DNA from 4 places in the Solibacillus sp. FSL R7-0668 genome. Region 2 is predicted to be linked to each of the others. Evidence: riboswitches for the same ligand, from Rfam matches in the RefSeq annotation. Region 2 holds a riboswitch; each other region holds the start of a gene.
What was found. A riboswitch is a leader RNA that binds a small molecule or an ion and turns the genes downstream of it on or off. The one in region 2 is predicted to bind thiamine pyrophosphate.
Positions count from the first base shown of each region.

Region 1: another riboswitch for thiamine pyrophosphate. It lies ahead of MKX47_RS08890 (YkoF family thiamine/hydroxymethylpyrimidine-binding protein); the one in region 2 lies ahead of tenA (thiaminase II).
Region 3: another riboswitch for thiamine pyrophosphate. It lies ahead of thiM (hydroxyethylthiazole kinase); the one in region 2 lies ahead of tenA (thiaminase II).
Region 4: another riboswitch for thiamine pyrophosphate. It lies ahead of thiT (energy-coupled thiamine transporter ThiT); the one in region 2 lies ahead of tenA (thiaminase II).

Region 1 covers NZ_JBBOUU010000001.1:1,834,868-1,839,907, forward strand. The annotation lists gene MKX47_RS08880 (ABC transporter ATP-binding protein) at 1-436, opposite strand, end outside; gene MKX47_RS08885 (ECF transporter S component) at 429-1,010, opposite strand; gene MKX47_RS08890 (YkoF family thiamine/hydroxymethylpyrimidine-binding protein) at 1,012-1,593, opposite strand; TPP riboswitch at 1,674-1,779, opposite strand; gene MKX47_RS08895 (DUF4272 domain-containing protein) at 2,204-3,379, shown strand; gene MKX47_RS08900 (methionine ABC transporter ATP-binding protein) at 3,944-4,681, shown strand; gene MKX47_RS08905 (methionine ABC transporter permease) at 4,682-5,040, shown strand, end outside.
Region 2 covers NZ_JBBOUU010000001.1:69,700-74,739, reverse strand. The annotation lists gene MKX47_RS00340 (AbrB/MazE/SpoVT family DNA-binding domain-containing protein) at 52-330, shown strand; gene MKX47_RS00335 (ABC transporter substrate-binding protein) at 535-1,539, opposite strand; gene MKX47_RS00330 (ABC transporter permease) at 1,554-2,228, opposite strand; gene MKX47_RS00325 (ABC transporter ATP-binding protein) at 2,311-3,048, opposite strand; gene tenA (thiaminase II) at 3,071-3,757, opposite strand; TPP riboswitch at 3,850-3,937, opposite strand; TPP riboswitch at 4,008-4,096, opposite strand; gene rsmI (16S rRNA (cytidine(1402)-2'-O)-methyltransferase) at 4,183-5,040, opposite strand, start outside; gene MKX47_RS00310 (GIY-YIG nuclease family protein) at 5,036-5,040, opposite strand, start outside.
Region 3 covers NZ_JBBOUU010000001.1:3,427,710-3,432,749, reverse strand. The annotation lists gene MKX47_RS17195 (type I restriction endonuclease subunit R) at 1-360, shown strand, start outside; partial or broken gene MKX47_RS17190 (transposase) at 991-1,212, opposite strand; gene MKX47_RS17185 (magnesium transporter) at 1,257-1,739, shown strand; gene MKX47_RS17180 (cation transporter) at 1,889-2,785, shown strand; TPP riboswitch at 2,853-2,952, shown strand; gene thiM (hydroxyethylthiazole kinase) at 3,098-3,934, shown strand; gene MKX47_RS17170 (MTH1187 family thiamine-binding protein) at 3,938-4,237, shown strand; gene thiE (thiamine phosphate synthase) at 4,239-4,943, shown strand.
Region 4 covers NZ_JBBOUU010000001.1:3,376,252-3,381,291, reverse strand. The annotation lists gene MKX47_RS16935 (SMC family ATPase) at 1-2,702, shown strand, start outside; gene MKX47_RS16930 (hypothetical protein) at 2,746-2,874, opposite strand; gene MKX47_RS16925 (DUF4870 domain-containing protein) at 2,943-3,269, opposite strand; TPP riboswitch at 3,387-3,496, shown strand; gene thiT (energy-coupled thiamine transporter ThiT) at 3,603-4,163, shown strand; gene map (type I methionyl aminopeptidase) at 4,519-5,040, shown strand, end outside.

The sequences.
Region 1 (5,040 bases), 1.8 Mb from region 2:
ACAGCTTTTGAATAATTGCATGACGAAATTCGCTTAAGTCTGTCAAATCCAATATTTCACGTATGCGAGCATCCATTTCTTTTCTTGGTACATGTAAGTTTTCCAGAGTAAATGCAAGCTCTTCCTCTACCGTTTGCATGCAAAATTGTGCATCAGGATCTTGAAAAACAGTAGCAATCTGGTGATTAATTTCCCCGGGGATATAAGAAAGGCTGTCTTTGCCGAACAGCTCTATGAAACCATTTAAAATGCCATCACAATTGTCTGGATAGAGCCTATTGCATAAATAGAGGAATGTTGATTTTCCACAGCCGCTTGGACCTGTAATGACAACACGCTCCCCACGTCGAATAGATAACGAAAGATTCTCGAGTATTGGCTGTTCTTCGTCTGGATAAAAGAATGTTACATTGTGAAAGCAAATCACATTATGCATGTGATTCCCCCTTTTTCGAACTTGAAATGGCATAACCTCGGAGTGAACCGGTAGCGAGTAAGCCATCTGATAACACTTTTCCACCGACACCCGCAATGAGAGCGCCACTTGCTATGCGAAGCCCTAACATTAGCGCTACATAACCTGTGCTATACACGACAAATCCACCTAAAAAGTATCCATATACAAAGCTGAAAACGGCTGAGCCAATTCCAGCCAACATTAATACCCATAAATCAAAGCGTTTGTAACGTGTTGCGGCAAAAACAGCTTCTGCCCCTAAGCCTTGAATAACACCTGAAAGAATTAAACGTGGACCAACTGCATTGCCCAATAAAACCTCGATTGTTGCAGCGATTGTTTCAGAAACGACTGCTGCACCAGGTTTTCGAATAATATACATGCATATAATTGAGACGATAAACCAAATACCAAAAATCCATTCATACGCAATCGGACCGATAAACCCTGCCCAAATATTCCCTGCATGTAAAAACAGTAAATATACAATACCAAACACAACCGAAAATAATGACATCAGTACAATTTCTTTAAGTTTCCATGATTTCAGCATCTTAAAGACCTCCGTGAGAAGGACTATTAATGCTCATTGAAACTGTCATGACAAGATGTTGATGTTCATCTGATCGAGCATGTGTAAACGATTGCTCGTAAAAATCAAACACCTCATGTATGTCTCCGTGAATCCCGCTTGCATAATGCATCGACTCATTGTAAACACCATGTGCTTTTGCTCGATCTATTTCTCTATAAATCACATTCATATAATCAGGATTATTCAACGGATAAAGCGCAAATTGAGATGAAATGTATTGCTTCGTCGTATCGGTATTGGCTACTTCATCGCCTTTATCCAAAAAGACATCCCCTGCAGTATCACCTGGACAACCAGCAGAAAAGGTTCCAGATAATGCTATATGTTCACCCGTTTTAGCTACGTGTAATGTGAGTGCTTTTGCCACATTAAACACATGCACTTGTTTCCCACGAATCACAGTAGATACGTCATCCGTGTGCATCCATACATTTGAAGTATCCGTTTCTTGAAGCGCTTTTGTAATTACCGAAATAAAATCATTGGTCATTGGATAAAGTGAAAAACGAAATCCGACAATAGAGCTTGAACTGCATTGCATAGTAAAAAACCTCCCGAAAAATTGTCATAAAAAAAGACCACATCCGTGAAGATGCAGCCACTTATCCAATTTTAAGCAAACGGAAAGTCACCACACTTCCTCACGCAGGTATTATCCTGATCGAGTTATAAGGGATCGGAGCCATTGCTCGCATCTCAGCCAAAGTGGGCACCCCTAGTGCAGAAAAACGGTATGTAGTTTTTTTATGTGCCATCAGTATAACTTACCAATATTAAGAATGTAAATAAATTTCTAAAATTTCATACTTTTGTCTAAGGGATCATAAAAGATTTTTTGGCCTAACTATGCTTGATTAGATGAGTTGCGGCTTCTATCACACGAATGCCTTTCGCCCTGTTGTACGTGCTGTGTATGGACTGCAACTAACTCCACTTTTAAGGTTTTCATTTTTCCAATAAAGTAAATGAGTACAGGGAAGGCTAATTGTAGCATTGTATTAATATGCGATTCTTTAGTTTTCGAAGTCTAAATACAACTTCTTCAACTTTTTACACATCTATTGTATATTCATGGTATAATACCCTTTATTTTGGATTTTTTTAAAGCTTGATTTTACAATATAAATGCAATACCAAAAGGAGAGTTGAGTTTGAATTATTTCACAATATACGCTTCTAAGAATAATATTGACGATATTGGAAATGAGATTTTAGCTGTTTTCGCAAAAGGCTTTCGAATTAAGAGTACTGAAAAGGAATACAAAATTCAGTCCAAAGGGTTTTTTAACAAAGATAAGATGACGATACGGGTTAGTTCAGAAGATACAGACCCAGATTATTTCGAGAAAAATATACCCGGGATGATGGGTTTTTATGATGAAATCCCATTTGAAGATGAGCACCTTAAAGGACGAGTTTTAACGCAAATATCTGTGTTAAATACGATGATTGCAATTGAAGTGGAGAAAGATATGAATGAAGCTCAACTGCAGTTATTTACGAATCTACTCTCAAAAATAGGTGGGATTGGCTTTTTACCAAACGGTATGTTGTTAGATCAACAAGGTCTTGTTATTGTTTATCCTGATGGGAAGTCAGGACCTGCTAATTTCAGACCTCATAGTTGTACGAGAAAGATAATGGGATCTGAAGTTACCTCAGAAGAAGGGGAGCAAAGAAAAAACAAATCAATTAATTATTTAAGAGAACATGAAATCCCTTTTATTCCATCACTACCACAGCTCCTACCACTAGCACAATATCAGTTTAAGACTCAGGAACATATCGCTAAAAGAGCTGTAGCGTTGTTAATTGTTATTCAATATGCTTGTGATGTCAATCAAGGAGGAGATATACATAAATCGAAAGACTTCTTTATGACGATGTTGCAAAAATATGGAGTGGAAGATTATCTTACGGACAATGAACGAAACTTTTTACAAGTAGAAGAACCGAGTGAGCAAGAAGCAAGTAATATTTCTTGGCAATATGAAGCCTACTGGGTACTTATTTGGGCGTTAGGGCTTGTTGATACACTCGATTTTCCAGATGATATTTGCAACTGCCAATATGCAATCCAGGTTGTTTCAAGCTGTGAATCATTCGAGCAATTTTATAGCACAACTACAATGCTTAACAAGGAAAAGATATTAGATGAAGCAGACAAAATTTATCGATTGCACTGGGCTTGTGTAAATAGTCGAATACAAGGACAAGAAGCTCCAGCAAATATGAATGAAAGCATTGTCATAGAAAGACGTAGAGGATTGTTTTGGATAATAGGGCATCGAGATGAAGAATGGGATTATATTTCAATGGATACTTGATTAAAGATATTAAAGAGGTCACTAAGATTACTGGTTGCTTTCTTGCTTAATTTTAAAGATATAAGATTTAGGAACGATTCAAATAAAGATGGTTTTGAGCGGGCTTTAATGCAATTTCAATTGATTTGAGTATTAACGTGATTGGTAGAAGGGTTTTTTTTACTTATTCAATCTAGATTTAGGGGGGATATTTCGAAAAAACAGACTAAATCTTACTTTACCAGAATTAATGAGTTTTAATTACCGTCGGAAATAATTGTTAATTTGAGTGTTTTTTGCCCCGACTGAATAAAATTAAACATGTCTTCTAGAGGATGAATGCCGATGTCAGTGATTATAAGAAACAATCGCTATTACACTGGATCAAGTTAAGTGCTAGAAACATTAATTTTGCTAGAATGCGTTGGCTAAATATATTTTTGCTAACGCGTTTTTTATTTACTAAATTAGCACAAATTTATTATTTTTTTGAATAGAATGCTCAAAACTTCTTTCACCTAACTGCTAAATGAAGTATACTAAAAAACATTGTGACAGCTTTTTGAACGACTAGGAGGCGCATCAATGATTAAACTTTGCAATGTTAGTAAGCAATATGACCATTTCAAAGCTATACATAACATTTCCCTTACAGTAAATAGTGGTGAAATATTTGGCTTAATAGGTCCTAGTGGTGCGGGCAAGTCTACACTTTTACGAGTGATGAATTTACTTGAAGTACCGACAAGTGGTGATGTCGTAGTTGCCAATCAAAATTTAACGACAAGTTCGCAAAAGCAGCTGCGCATTGCTCGAAAATCAATTGGTATGATTTTTCAGCATTTTAATTTATTGGCCAATAAAACCGTTTTTGAAAATATTGAAATTGCATTAGAACTTGCAGAATTCAATAAAAATGAACGAAGCGCTCGCGTTAAAGAATGCTTACAATTTGTCGGCTTAGAAACGATGGCTAGCCAATATCCGGCGCAATTAAGTGGTGGTCAAAAACAGCGTGTGGCGATTGCGCGTGCTTTAGCGACGAAGCCACAAATTTTGTTATGTGATGAACCAACTTCCTCACTGGATCCAACAACGACAGCAGAAATATTGGCTGTACTGGAAACAATTAATCGAACGCTAGGTGTGACGATAGTTATTGTCAGTCATGAAATGGATGTTATAAAAAGCATTTGTCAGCGTGTATGTGTGTTAGCGGATGGTGAAGTATTTGAAACTGTATCAATCGTGCCAACCGGAGTACCAAAAATCGATGCCAATCCACAAACATTTGTGCAAGAATTGATGAAGGAGGGGCGCTAAATGCCTGAGGTACTCATTCAATACCAGGCCGAAATCATAACAGCGATTTTCCAAACAGCTATTATGGTAGGTGTGTCCATTTTAGCGGCGATTTTAGTCGGTCTTCCCATAGGAACAGTATTATTTTTATCGAGTAAAGGGCACATACTTGAAAATAAGGCCTTATACAATTTGTTTAATTTACTCGTGAATATTATTCGCTCGTTTCCGTTTTTATTATTAGTTGTATTTTTAATTCCGTTTACACGTTTACTTGTTGGATCAGCGATTGGGACAGCAGCTGCCTGTGTACCATTGGCGATTATTGCCATTGCCCATTATGCTCGTTTAGTGGAGCAATCTTTGTTAGAAGTGCCTCG
Region 2 (5,040 bases):
CGAATTTTGACGAATTTAAACAACTTTTATAATATAGGAGGAAATATCAATATGAAATCAACAGGTATCGTACGTAAAGTAGACGAATTAGGTCGTGTCGTTATTCCAATCGAATTACGCCGTACATTAGGAATTGCAGAAAAGGATGCATTGGAAATATATGTAGATGATGACAAAATCATCTTAAAAAAATATATGCCTAACATGACTTGTGCAGTGACAGGTGAAGTTTCTGATAACAATATGCGCTTAGTAGGCGGTAAATTAATTTTATCTAATGAAGGTGCAGAAACATTAATGAAAGAAATTCAAGCAAACCTACAAAAATAATTTTGTCTTTTTTTAAGACTTTCAAAATAAAAAATCAAGAGTTTGCATCATACACACTCTTGATTAATAAAAGGCAATCAAAAGTCTCTAGTAGACCTTTGATTGCCTTTCATTTTATGCTATTTTTTCCATTAGAAAAACTACAAGAATCGCCATATACGTTAACTTTCTAGCTCTACCCGTATGAAAGCTACCTTTCCACCACTATTTGGAAACGATATTTTCTACAAATTGTTGTGGATCGACCTTTGCGTCAATAACGCCGGCTTCATGTAGCCAATCCGCCACGCTCTGCCAACTTGCTACTTCTTGATAGCCAAATGGCACACCCTCATCCTCCATTAATGGTAGTAGAATTTTTAAACTTTCTGCTTCTACTTCTGGATCTAATGTAGAATCTGCATTTTCATTGGCCAATAGAATTTGTAAGCCCGCTTCTGGATCTTCCTTTACAAACTGTTGCCCTTTTGTCACCGCCTGCCAAAACTTCTCGATAGATGCCTTTTTTTCGTTAAAGGTTTCTTCACCCGCTACAACAACAAGCTCGTAATTATCTGGTACCCCAAAATCATTTAATCGGAAAGCTTCCATTTCGTAGCCTTCTTTATCGAGTAGCACTAATTCATGGTTAATATAACCGCCCCCGATGGCATCGACTTTATCTGTCGCCACTGCAGGAATTAAATCCCATCCGACATCAGTCATTTTCACTTTGCTAAAATCCCCACCATCATGCTCTACCATCGTTTTTATTACGGCTTCTGTTATGACGGTAGATGGATAGCCCACACTTTTTCCTTCTAAATCCTTCGGTGAATCAATACCCGCTGCTTTTTTCATCATAATGGAGTCAAGCGAATGGCGAACATACGCTGCAACTGATACAACCGGTATTTCCTCTGCTCTTGATTGAACAACTTGGCTTTGATAGCTAATAGCCAAATCAACCTTCCCTGTTGCAGCGAGCTTTAATGGATCATTTGTATCTGCGGGCATTTGAATTTCCACATCCAAGCCTTGCTCCTCAAAATAACCCTTTTCCTTTGCTACATAAAGTGCCGAGTGTACCGCGTTTGGATACCAATCTAGCATGATTGATAGTTTCTCTAATTCGGATTGTTCATTTTCAGATCCTGCTTTATCATTGCTACAGCCCACTAACATCATAGCAAGCAACAGCACACTAACAAGCCATTTCCAACTTTTCATTTTCTGTTTCTCCTTTAATTATCATATTTCCATTTTCTAAGAACCATTCGCTCGATCCATGTGGCCAAAGCAAATAGTAGAATTCCTAAAATCGTTAATAATGTAATCGCTGCAAAAACACCTTCTGCATTCAAATTTCCTGACATTCTTCGGCTATAATAGCCAAGTCCCTCACTTGCACCTAGCCACTCGCCAATCGTTGCCCCGACTAATGCAAAGACAATCGCCATTTTAAAGCCTGAGAAAAAGGACGGCAATGCCATCGGAATATGTAGCTTTAGAAAAATTTGCTTACGGGTCGCACCCATCGAGCGAAATAACTCAATATAATCTTTATCGCACGCTCTTAACCCATCATAGGTACTCACGACAATCGGGAAAAATGAAATAAGCACCGTTACAGCTACCTTACTCCAAATTGAATAGCCAAACCAAAGAACAAAGATCGGTGAAAGGGCAATGATTGGAATCATTTGCGAAATGATGACAGCCGGATACATCACTTTTTCGACCGACTTAAAACAAAACATCGCCATCGCAAGAGACACACCTAGTAGAACCGTTATGACAAAACCGATGAAAAATTCGATGGTCGTGGCCTTTAAGTGCACGAAAAATAAGACGTGCCAATTGTCGATGATTGTCTGCAAAACCCCTGTTGGAGCTGGGATAATAAAGCTCGGAACCATCCCTTGCCTCACGAGAACTTCAAAGATAACAAGCATACTCATCAAAAACAGGAGGAATAAAGCGTACTGTTGAAACCATCTGCTAATCCATTTCACTAGAAATCTTCCTTTCTAGCATTCTTCTTAGAGCAATCCCCGTTTCCGAATAACTCATTTCATTCATGCGAGGTCTTGGCAAATTAACAGTGATTTCCTCTATGCTTTTATCTTGATGCAATATGATAATGCGATCGCTTAATAAAATCGCTTCCTCTAAATCATGGGTAATAAAGAGCACCGTTTTCTTTAGTTGCTGCCACATCGACAAGAGCCAAGTTTGCATTTCCTTTTTCGTAAAGGTATCCAACGCGCCAAAGGGTTCATCCAGTAATAGCACCTCTTTGCCTGTTAAAAGCGCTCTTAAAAATGCTGCACGCTGTCTCATGCCACCTGATAATTCCTTTGGATAGGCATGTACATAATCCTTTAAGCCCACCCGCTCCAGCCAGACAATCGCTTGTTCTTTTGTGAGCATAGCATTGTTTTGAATTTCTGCTGCAATCATGACATTTTCCAAAATGGTGCGCCATGGTAAGAGCAAATCCTTTTGTGGCATAAACCCAACATCACCCGGGGCTATTTGGCGATTATCCATCAGAATTTGCCCCTCATCTGGTGTCAGTAGTCCCGTCATCAATTTAAAAATAGTGCTTTTCCCTGTCCCACTTCTACCAATGATTGATACGAATTCTCCCTGCTTGATATCCAAATTCAGATTCGTGAAGACAGGCGGGGCGTCCTGCTCAAAAGCATAGGTTACGTGCTGTATGCTAATTACCATTTTTATCACCTACTCAACCAAACTAAATCGGCCAATCCTGTTTGTGATAGTTCATATCCCAAAATAAATACTCGTACTTCGATGTCATTTGGAAATGCTTTTCTAATTGGGCAAGCTCTCGTTCAGGCTTGCCATCCGCTAGTTCGTCCATGACATCAATTAACCATTTTGCACCATTGCCAAATTCCTCTGAATCATAGGTTTTAATCCATTTCGCATAAGGGTTATTCGCTAAATCATGACCGTACTGCGCTCTTAACAGCTTGCCAATTTCCCAATAATCCCATGCACAAGGTAAAAGACATGCTACTACTTCTGCTAAACTACCGCTCTGTGCAGCATTTAACATATAATTTGTATAGGCTAGGTTGGCAGGTGTTGGCTCAGTCGCCTCTAAATCTTGCGCCGTAATCCCAAATTCAGCTGCAAATTGGCGATGCAAATCCATTTCAAAATGGAGGGTGTCATTTAAGATGGCTGCAAATTTCGCCATCATGTCAAGATCTGTCGATTTCACAGAGGCAATAGCGAATAGCTTGGCATACTCCATTAAATACACATAATCTTGCTTCATGTATTGGATAAATTGCTCCTTATCAAGTGTCCCCTTTCCAAGCTCCTGTACAAATGGGTGTTGATGATTCGCCTCCCAAATAGGCTGTACATTTCTAAAAAGTCGATCTGTAAATTTTTCTGTTTTTACTTGCATGATGTGTTCCTCCTTATTCTTAACCAATAATTATCAAAATAAAAACCACTTCCTCAAATCGGAAATGGTTTCGTTGCATATGTGATCTATCCATACACGCGAAACTACTTCCCTACGCTAGTCCTAACTAGATCCGGTTCAAAGGGTGCTTCTCAGCCAATGGCGCCCCCAGTAGTTTAACAATCTATTCAATTTCTTAGACAAATAAAAAACCCACTCATTTTCGTGAGTGGGGAATGTATACGTATCCTATCAACATGCCTCACTTCCCTACGCTAGTCCTAACTAGATCCGGTTCAAAGGGTGCTTCTCAGCCAAATGGCGCCCCTAGTGTTATCAGTGCTATTTAATTTATCTCTATCATATCATGGTGTTTATTTTATGCAAGTTGTTTTGAAAAAATAGTACTTTTTTCCATGATGTTATTACTCGCGATGGTAGTCGTTATAGACATCTCTTTTCGAAAGCCCGCGCAATTTCGCGACTTCTTTAATTGCCTCTTTAGAAGATACTTGAGTTTCTTCTATTATATAGTTTACATGTTGCTCTAATGTCAGGTCTGTCCAATAATTGTCTTCTTCTTCAATTTCACCCGAGGTATTCCCTTCAACAACGACACAAAACTCACCGCGAATTTCATTGGTGCTTGCCCATTCAATGGCTTCTTCGATCGAACCACGTAAAAATTCTTCAAATTTCTTCGTTAATTCCCGCGCTAATGTTATTTGACGATTGCCAAGAACAAGATGCAAATCCTTTAATGTCTCTTTTAAACGATGCGGTGCTTCATAAAATAAAAGTGTTTCTTCTCGCTTGCTTAATTTTTCAAGCTGTTCACGACGGTCCTTTTTATTACGATTTAAAAAACCAAAGAAATAAAAGGGCTGCGGTGTAATCCCTGATGCAATCAGTGCGGTTAATGCAGCATTCGCTCCTGGGATGGGGACAACAGCAAAATCTTCTGCAATTGCCTTTGCTGCAATATCTGCTCCTGGATCTGATATACAAGGCAATCCTGCATCACTAACAAGCGCGACCGATTTCCCTTCACGCAAAAGTGCTAATAATTTTTCGCCACCTACTTCTAAGTTATGCTCATGATAACTTATTAGCGGCGTTTGAATATCAAAATAGTTACAAAGTTTTCTCGTATTACGTGTATCCTCTGCTGCAATGATATCCACTTCTTTTAAAATACGTAGTGCACGCATTGTCATATCTTCTAAATTGCCAATCGGCGTTGCCACTAAATATAAGCAACTACCCTGTTCATGCTGGCTACT
Region 3 (5,040 bases), 3.4 Mb from region 2:
GTGGAGCTTGACCCACAAAAGCACGGTGCTGGTGGTGCGGTGGAAGATGAAAAGGTGCGTTTATCAACGATTTTAGAGAAGTTGAATGACCGTTTTGGCACACAATTCACAGAAACTGATTTCTTATCACGTGAGCAAGTGAAAGAGGATATGCTGAATGACGAAGACCTTCGCCAGAAAGCAGCAAACAATACAAAAGAAAACTTTAAATTCGCTTTCGAAAAAACATTCATGGATTTCGTCATCGACCGTATGAGCAGCAACCAAGACTTCTTTATGAAAATACTGGAGAATGATGAGTTTAAAACGTACATCATGGAAGATATGATGCATGAGGTTTATGGGGAAGTGAATCAATAAAATAAAAGAGAACCAGACGCATCTGGTTCCCTTAAGTGCAAGCCGAAGCAGTGCACCGCTATTAGTTAATTATATTTTAGCATACATCGATGTAGTACTACAAGGTAGAAATGTTAGATATAACTTTTTGTTTTTGTTAGCTTTTTCCTAAAATCAGAACCCATTATTGATGAATGTACTGATACAGGGATTTGAGATCTTAAATGCTCAGAATGATTCTCTAAATCACGAAGAAGTTTTTGCAGTTCTCGTTTAGGCGTTTCTAATTTTTTTAAGATTATTATCATTAAAATAAAGTAATCTATGATGGTGTTAAATGTAATGTTAGCTATTTTAGTCTCACTTTCGATATAGGCAGTTAAGCGACCAGGGGGGGTTGTTTTTTTGAAGCGGCAATCAAACACGACACCATTATGTGCAACGGCATTTCGTAGTTCCTTTAAAAGAAAAATGATATCTTCAGGAATTCTGCCATTCTGATTATGTGAGGTTGTATGAACACCGAGTACTTCTGAGATTTCAATACGATATTTTATTCTGTAGTGTGTAATTTCAAGATTTCTAACAGTCGTTTATAACTTGCAAAAATAGCCTTTTTTGGCTCATCACCATAAGTCGGGGATGACAAAATCAATGCCCTGTTTCCAATCGTAATCGAAGGAACAGATGGGCATCATTTCGATAACCAAATCCACGTCTTTTGATGAGTTTAATTTTATTATTTGTGCCTTCCATAATGCCATTCGAGAAGGGTGAATAAATGGTATGAATCATCGCTTCTTCTCGTACAATCACGGTCTTAGCGATTTTTGCAACGACACCACAAGGATGAAATTGATAACGTTTTAAGAATGGTATTATATCGATATTCTCAAACATAAATTTCGGAGGTTATTATGAGCTCGTGTTCATTCATCGCAACAAATTTTGAAATGCCTAAAATAGAGTCCAAGGAAAAGCATATTACAGTGAAAGAAGCTATTGAATTAAAAATAAAACCTCATGAGTTGATGCCCTGGGAGAAGATGGACCCGAATGCTCAAGTACTAATTGCTGAAAATGAAGAGGATCTAAATGAGTTAACGATTACAAAGGACTGTTACTATAATGTAAGCGAATATACAAACTATCCATTCATCTATCAAGTAGATTTTAGCTATTCAGAATCAAGAGCAAAGCAATTATTAGATTACTTAACGAGCAATATAAAAGTAGATCAAATAATCGAGCTGTGGCGAGTATGGATTGGTGATGATGCGCAAAATATCCCATATAGTAGGCTCACTTATAACGAGTTAACGCTAGGTTATCTGTTACAACTGTACAATTGGAACGATGAAAACTATAAACAACAGTATTGCTTAGTAATAGAAAAATAAAAGATAAAGCACCGAAATGAACGTTTGGACACGTATCAAAAATCGCATAGCCTTTTACTATAATCATATCTACCCCAAATGCAAATTCTCCCCTGCACACAGCCAGGTCCTGTATAATAAATAGAAAAGTGAAGATAGGATTTGGGAAAATGTCAAAGCAACAAAAATTAGAAAGAAAGATATTATGGATATCCCTGAGTACAGGTTTGTTTTTTGTGATTTTTGAATTTATGATTGCGATTTATACGAAATCACAGTCTGTGCTGATGGATGCTGCCTATGATGCATCCGAATTATTAATGATTGGTTTGACTTTATTTTTAATCCCTTTGTTTCATCGACCTGTTTCTGAAAAGCATCCTTTTGGTTATGGGCAAATCGAATCGTTTTTAGTCATTATTAAGGGCTTTATGCTTCTCGCGGTAACATTGGGGCTGTCTGCGAATAGTGTAGAAATTGCATTATCTGGAGGAAATATTGTTGATGGTAAGCTGGTGTCAATTTTCCAATTTATAATTGCAATTGCCAGTTTAGCGGTACTTTATTTTATGATGCGCATTAATCGCTCATTGTCTTCACCAATTATTAATTTAGAGATTTATGGTTGGAAAATTGATGTCGTATACAGTATTGGGATGGGTGTTGCCTTCTTTGCCTCTACGTTCTTAGAAGGGACAAAGCTAGCCTTTATTTCACCTTATTTTGACCAAATTATTGCGGTATTCATTATTTTATTTATGCTGCCGGAAGCTTTAAAAATGCTAGTACGTGCAATTAAAGACGTATTTTTATTCTCGCCTGAAAAAGAAGTGATGGAGAAAGTAAAAGAGATTAGTGAAAATGTATTACAAGACACCGATTTACATGCCGTCTTTTATGATGTGACTCGTACGGGAAGAAGAATGTGGATATCGATTTACTTTGCGGTGAAAAAAGACTATTTACATGTTGAAACATTGGGAAATATAACGAATCAAATCAATGCTGAACTAGCAGAGCAGTTTGATAATTGTATATGTGAATTAGTTTTGGCGAAAAAAGAGTAATCGAAAAGTGACGAATCCACCATTGACATCCAAAGTAGCAGTTGATAGTATGGGATAAAATTGAATAGCATTATTGCGGGGGGACTCTTTGGAGTTGAGAAGGTTAAAACCTGACTCTTTGAACCTGTCAGTTAACACTGGTGTAGGGAAGCGATTCATTATATTTTTAAGCAATAGCTGAATTGTGCTTTCCTATTTATTTTTATTGAATAGGAGAGCACTTTTTTTTGTTCTAATGAACTCAAATATAAAACCCCAGTCTTAATATCTATTCATTTGAAGGAAGAATTCAAATAGAAGGGTGAAGGTAAAATGGTGAGTAAGCAAGCGATTCAAAGTGAAATGATACAGGCAGTTGAAACGGTAAAACGAACAAATCCAATGGCAGGTTCAATTACGAATACGGTGACCATTAATTTTGTGGCAAATGCGCAGCTTGCTGTTGGGGGATCTGCCGCGATGGTGTACTTACCAGATGAAGCCGAGTTTTTAGCGGGTGCAGGTGGAGCAACTTATATCAATGTCGGCACATTATTTCCGATTTATGAGGAAACGTTACCCTGTGCCGCAAAGGTATTGCACGAAACGGGTAAGCCATGGGTGTTAGACCCTGTTGCGGTGGGGATTGGCTCTCTTCGGACGCAGCTATTACAACAATTTAAGGACTATAAACCAACCATTATCCGAGGAAATGCTTCTGAAATCATTGCACTAGCAGGCTTATGGGAGCTAGACGGGGGAACAGCTGAATCCAATGTGCGAGGTGTAGATTCTACGGATTCGGTCAATGCCGCGAAAACAGCCGCGATTGCACTTGCGAAGTGGACAGGTGGCGCTGTTGCAGTGTCTGGTGAAACGGATTTGATAACAGATGGTAAGTTGATGGCAATTTCCTATGGAGGTTCGCATTTTATGGAGAAAATTACAGGTGCAGGCTGCTCGCTAGGTGGCGTTGTCGCGGTGTACGCAACAGCATCATCCCCATTTATTGCGGCACTTACGGCGACTGCGGTATACAATGTAGCCGCAAAACGCGCGGAGCTGAAGGTGGATGGCCCTGGTAGCTTCCAAGTACAGTTTTTAGATGAATTATATAAAGCAACACCTGAAGAAATCGCAAACAATCCATTTGAAATTGAGGAGATTTAATCGATGAATACATTAATAGCAGTTGCGATTGCGCCTTTTGGTGTAGGCAATGAGCTTGCACAGGAAGTAGCCGAGGTCGTAAAAATTATTCGAGAATCAGGATTACCAAATCGAACGACCGCGATGTTTACAGAAATAGAAGGTGAATGGGATGAAGTAATGGCCGTGGTTAAGCAAGCAACCTTTGTCCTCGCTGAAAAGGGCATTCGAACAGAGGTTGTTTTAAAGGCAGATATTCGCCCAGGCCATGTCAATACAATCAATTCAAAAATCGATAAAGTAAACGATATTTTAGGAGGATAATATGAATACTGTTCAAAAAGTAGATATCTCAGCCTATTTAGTAATAGGACCCGAAAATACAAAAGGTCGCTCGGTTGCGGCAATCATTCAAGATGCAATTGAGTCGGGCTTTACATGCATTCAAATTCGCTCAAAGGTTGCGGCTGCGCGAGAATTAATCGAGCTCACACGTCAAGCAGCAGATGTGATTGAAAAGGCTGGCAAATCTCAGCACGTTACATTAGTTGTTAATGACCGATTAGATGTCGTTTTAGCCGCAAGAAAGCAAGGGATTAAAGTGGACGGCATTCATGTCGGGCAATCAGATATTCCGGTAGCTGTTTGTCGCGAATATTTAGGGGAGGATGCCATTGTCGGCTTATCTGCTCGCACAGATGAATTGTTAGAATATATAAAAACAGAGGATGTTTCTCAAATTGATTATTTTGGTGTGGGACCACTTCATGAAACGCAAACAAAGCCAGATTGCGGAATGGGTAAAGATGGCAAGGTCATCACAAGAAATATTGAGGAAATTACAAAAGTCGCTGAAGCAAGTTCGATTCCAGTAGTTGTTGGCGGTGGCGTAAAGTTAGCAGATCTCCCAGCTCTTACACAAACAGGCGTTGATGGATTTTTCGTTGTTTCCGCAGTAACGGAGGCCGAAAATCCAAAGCTAGAGGCAGCGAATTTGGTGAATGCTTGGAATCGTAATATAGCTAGATAAAACAATCTGTTTAACTTAATAAAAATTTGGACGCAATTCATGCCTCGGCATCATTGCATCCAATTTGTTTTAAAGCATTTCTTTGCGTGAGAAATGC
Region 4 (5,040 bases), 3.3 Mb from region 2:
CAGCCGTAGAAAAATTCCAAGTAAAGCTTGTGCAAGCAAAGGTGGAGGAATTGATTGGTTTAACGCAATCACAGTTTAACCAAATTGTGATGCTGCCTCAAGGTGAGTTCCAAAAGCTTTTGACATCGGAGTCGAAGCATAAAGAAGAAATCTTCCGTAAAATTTTCAAAACCGAGCGTTTTACAAAAATGGTCGAGCTACTGCGTGATAAAAAGAAACAGGCAGAAAAATTGTACGAGCAAGCCCAAATGGAGCAGGAGCATACCATTCAAGAAATAAAAACACGCTTACCTGAACGTGAATCCGCGTTATTTGCCGCAATTCAACAGGATGCTATAAATATGTATCAAATAAAACAGGGGCTTTTAGAAGAACAAGGCTTTTATGAGCAACAATCAACCGAGCTTTTACAGCAATATAATCAGGCCAATAAACTTGCAACAACGCTCAATTTGCAGTTCAGTGAGCAAAAGCTTATTAACGAACGAATCGAACGCTATCGACAGCGTCAAACCGAGCTTTTACATTTACAGCAACAGAAAAATGAAATGGCAACACAGGAACAGCGATTACAGCTTGCCCAAAAAGCGAATCAAATTGAGCCGTTAGAGCGCGAATTATCCAAGCTAAAAGCACAACTTCAGGCTGAGACAGCAGCAGTAGAAAAGGCTAATTTAGAGGCCGAACAAGCCAAGCAGCAGCTCATTAAAGCAACCAATGCCTACGAAACCGTGCAAAAAGATGAGTCATTATTAGACAAGTATACGAAAAATATTACACAGCTTGAGCAGTTAATTCCGGTTTATGAAACAATTGATATACAGCGTAACCAGGTCGAGCAGCTAAAGGCACAACAGCTTAAAGCACAAACATTATATGAAAATTTACAGATTGAATTAGTCGAATTAAAGCAGCAGCAACAATTGCAACAACAGGTAGTAACCGAACTTGAGCAGGCAATCGCACAGTATGAATCAATATTTGAAGCACACGCCACAGCTGCCCGTAATGTCGAGCTCGTAAAAGAATCCGCAAAGCTGCGCATGAATGTGGAGAGGTTAAAGGCAGATACATTGTCTAAGCAGCAACAAGCAACAGATGCCGATCAAGCCTTACAAGCAGTGGAGCAACAAATTCGCAGCAATCAGGCCGCCTTTTTAGCCGCTTCATTGCAGCATGGGGATTCTTGTCCAGTATGTGGTAGCACCGAACACCCGGCAATCCATAATCGTGAGCTGCTTCATGTGGATGACAAGCAGCTGGAGCAATTGCGGCAGCAAGCGAATACCGCCCGTCAAAGCTTTTATCAAGTTCAGTCCAAGCTTGAAATCGAGCAGCAACTATTTGCTGAAAAGCACAGTCAACTACAGCAGCAACAATTGCAGCTAGAGGCATTAACACAGTATGAAGAGCAGCTACAACGATTAGCAGCGCAACTAGCCGATTTACGAGGAAGGCAACAGCGATTAACAACTGAGCGTACCCAGCAAGAACAACTCAATGAAAAGCGTGAAGTAATCCAAGGGCGTCTTGAAAAAGGCCAGACATATGTTCAAGAAGTCCAGACACAGCTCGCGCAGGAAAAGGGGAAGCTGGAGCAAAGTGAGCTATCCTTGCTACCGCAATTTACCATGGTCACTGACGTTCAAGCAGCCTTATCCAATGAGCGCCAGCAGCATCAAATATTAAAGAATGAATTAAAGCGAGCGTTCGATACATTGCAACAGGCACAATTACAGCAAAACTCCAGTGAAGTCAATCAGCTGCATGCGGTGAATCATTTATCGGTGAAGCAGCAGGAACATGAATACGCGCAACAGGTCTTTACAACAGCACTACAAAAGGAAGGCTTTTCATTAGAAAGCTATCAGCAGGCCTTGTTAACGGAACAAGTTCAGCTTCAAATTCGCCAATTGCTTGAAGCGTACAGGCAACAGCTGCATACATTAACGGTACAAATTGCTGAGGATCAGGAGCAGCTTGAAGGGAAGCAGCTCGCTGATTTAACAGAGCTACAGCAGCAAATTACAACATTGAATAACGAACAAGATGAGCGCTATGCAACGATGAAACAAGCAGAATCCTATGCAACACAATGCCAAACAACATTACAAAAGCTTGAACAATCCGCACACCATCTTGAAAGCTATCAAGTAAAATTACAGCAAATGGAGCATGTTTATGATCTAGTGCGTGGTCAAAATGAAGCAAAGATTAGCTTTGAGCGCTTTGCTCAGATTGGTTATTTAGAAAAAGTAACGCATGCAGCAAATGAACGCTTACGTATTTTATCAAATGGTCAATATTTCTTGAAATCTACTGGTCGTAAAGAGGGCAATGCGCAGAGTGGCTTAAGCATAGATGTGTATGATAGTAATACAGGACAAACACGTGATGTGAAGACATTGTCAGGCGGTGAAAAATTCAATGCTTCCCTATCCTTAGCACTTGGAATGGCGGATGTTATTCAAAGCGTACAGGGGAGTGTGCATATTGATACAATGTTTATCGATGAAGGCTTTGGTACGCTGGATGAGGAGGCATTACGCCGCGCAATTGATATATTAATCGACCTACAGCAAACGGGACGACTAATCGGCATTATTTCGCATGTTGCGGAGTTAAAAGCAGCAATGCCTGCGATTTTACATGTGAAAAAGCTAAAAGAAGGTCATAGTACAACTGAAATTATTGTGAAATAAATAAAACGAAACGCGCCAACAGGGAGAAGGCACGTTTCGTTTTTTATTGCCTAGGAGCTCGTGTTGTGGTTGTTTTTTTAGATGCTGAGCGATTATCGAGAACCTTTTTTATAATAGGATAAACGATGGGACCGTATTTAATAGCTGTTTTAATAACTTTATTTAATTTCATCAATGACACTCCTTACTTTTGCGGAAATTATAGTAAAAATATACCCAATAGGTAGGCTAACTTAAACCTTAGCGCAATACTTTAATCGCTTGTACAAGATTCCAAATCGCAATTCCAAATGAAAGAACAGCTAGTATGATAAAACCAATAAAAATCCAACCTTCAAAAAAGTAATTGGTTTCGTAAGCAATACCGTCTGTAAAGGCAAAGATTATAAAGAAAATAAAGTAAATAATGCCTAAAACAATGGGAATTAACTGTGAGATGAAGGCGCGTTTATTATGATGTTTGACAGCATCCTCTTTGGCTACAAAGAAAATGATAAGTGGTAATACGAATGGTGCGAAATAAAAGCTTAAATAGCCAAGTGCACTTAATCCTTTTGATTGATCCATGAAAATTCACTCCCTTTTATACAACATACGGATTACGAGCGTAATAGTTTCAAAGAAAGCGGTTGAAAATTGTAATAATTTTCGCTACAATGAGTGTGTTCAAACAATAGTATCGAGATGTACCACAAGGGGAGCCGATGAAGTCGGCTGAGATTGCGCACGGATATTGCGCTGACTCTTTGAACCTGTAAGTTAGTACTTACGTAGGGATGTGGATAGAAGCCGACTGTTCAAGCAATGGTTAGGAATATATCCTAATGATTGCTTTTTTGCTGTTCTATTCTATTCCTTCTTTAACTTCTGTTGCATCGGAAAAAAGAAAGGAGCTTTGTTATGGACAAGAAAAAATTATTAATGATGGTGGAAATCGCAATATTCGGCGCCATCGGGATTGTATTGGATCAATTTTCATTTACATTATGGGCACAAGGTGGTTCGATTAGCTTTGTGATGGTACCAATCATGTTAATGGCGATTCGTTGGGGATTACCTGCTGGACTGGCGACAGGCCTTATTATTGGCGTATTACAAATGATGTTTGGCGCATATATTGTGCACTGGTTACAGGCGATTTTAGATTATGGTCTAGCCTTTACAGTAGTCGGATTGGTCGCAGTAATTCGTAAACCATTACTACAGGCCGCAAAAGATTTAAATAAAACGAAAATGGGCATTTATATTGTGCTCGGCGCGTTATTAGGTGGGACATTACGCTTTATTTCGCATTTACTTGCAGGAGTAATCTTCTTTAAAGAATATGCTGGCGATGATAATGTGTGGATTTATTCGATTATTTACAATGCCTCATACATGTTACCAGCAACAATTCTGACGGCGTTAGTTGCTGTATTATTATTCACAACAGCACCAAGATTATTACAAACATTCAAATAAGTACAAAAAGGTGTAGTTCAAATTGTGAACTACACCTTTCTTTTACTTTACACTTTATTTTTATACTTTGCGCCTTATATTTTTACTATAGATGTAGAAAAATGTAACTGTAGCGATTAAACCAACTACATCATAAAGTCATATAGTATAAAGAATGCTTCCACGATTGAACCAAATGACTGTTTGATGGAAACCAGATGCTGCTGAAGATATAATTTCAGGAAGGTGCTAAAGCGTCTTTTTTGCTCTTAGGTTATCCTACGCAAACAGTCGTTGTAATCAAGCATTTATTCGTACAATGAATTTTATGTGTGTTATAGTTAAGGGTAGAGATTTAAGAGGAAGGAAGTTACACATGATTGTTACAACTCAAGAGGAAATTCAAGCGTTTAAAAAAATCGGACGTATTTGTGCTGAAATTCGTGAAGCGATGAAAGCTGCAACAGTGCCAGGAGTTACGACGAAAGAATTAGATGAAATTGCTGGCCGTATGTTTGCAGAGGCAGGCGCTATTTCAGGTCCAAAAGGTGAATATGATTTTCCTGGATATACGTGTATATCAGTCAATCACGAAGTTGCACATGGTATTCCAAGTAATAAGGTAATCCAAGAAGGGGATCTGGTCAATATCGACGTATCTGGTTCATTAAATGGCTATTTCGCAGATACAGGAATTTCCTTTGTAGTAGGTGAAGGCTTTGAAGAGAAAGAAAAGCTTTGTGCGGTAGCTAAATCTGCTTTTGACCGTGCAATGACAAAAGTAAAAGCTGGTTCAAAGTTAAATCAAATCGGTAAAGCGGTTGAGCGTGAAGCCTATGCAAATGGCTTAACAGTCATTTTGAACTTAACGGGTCATGGCTTAGGTAAATCTTTACAC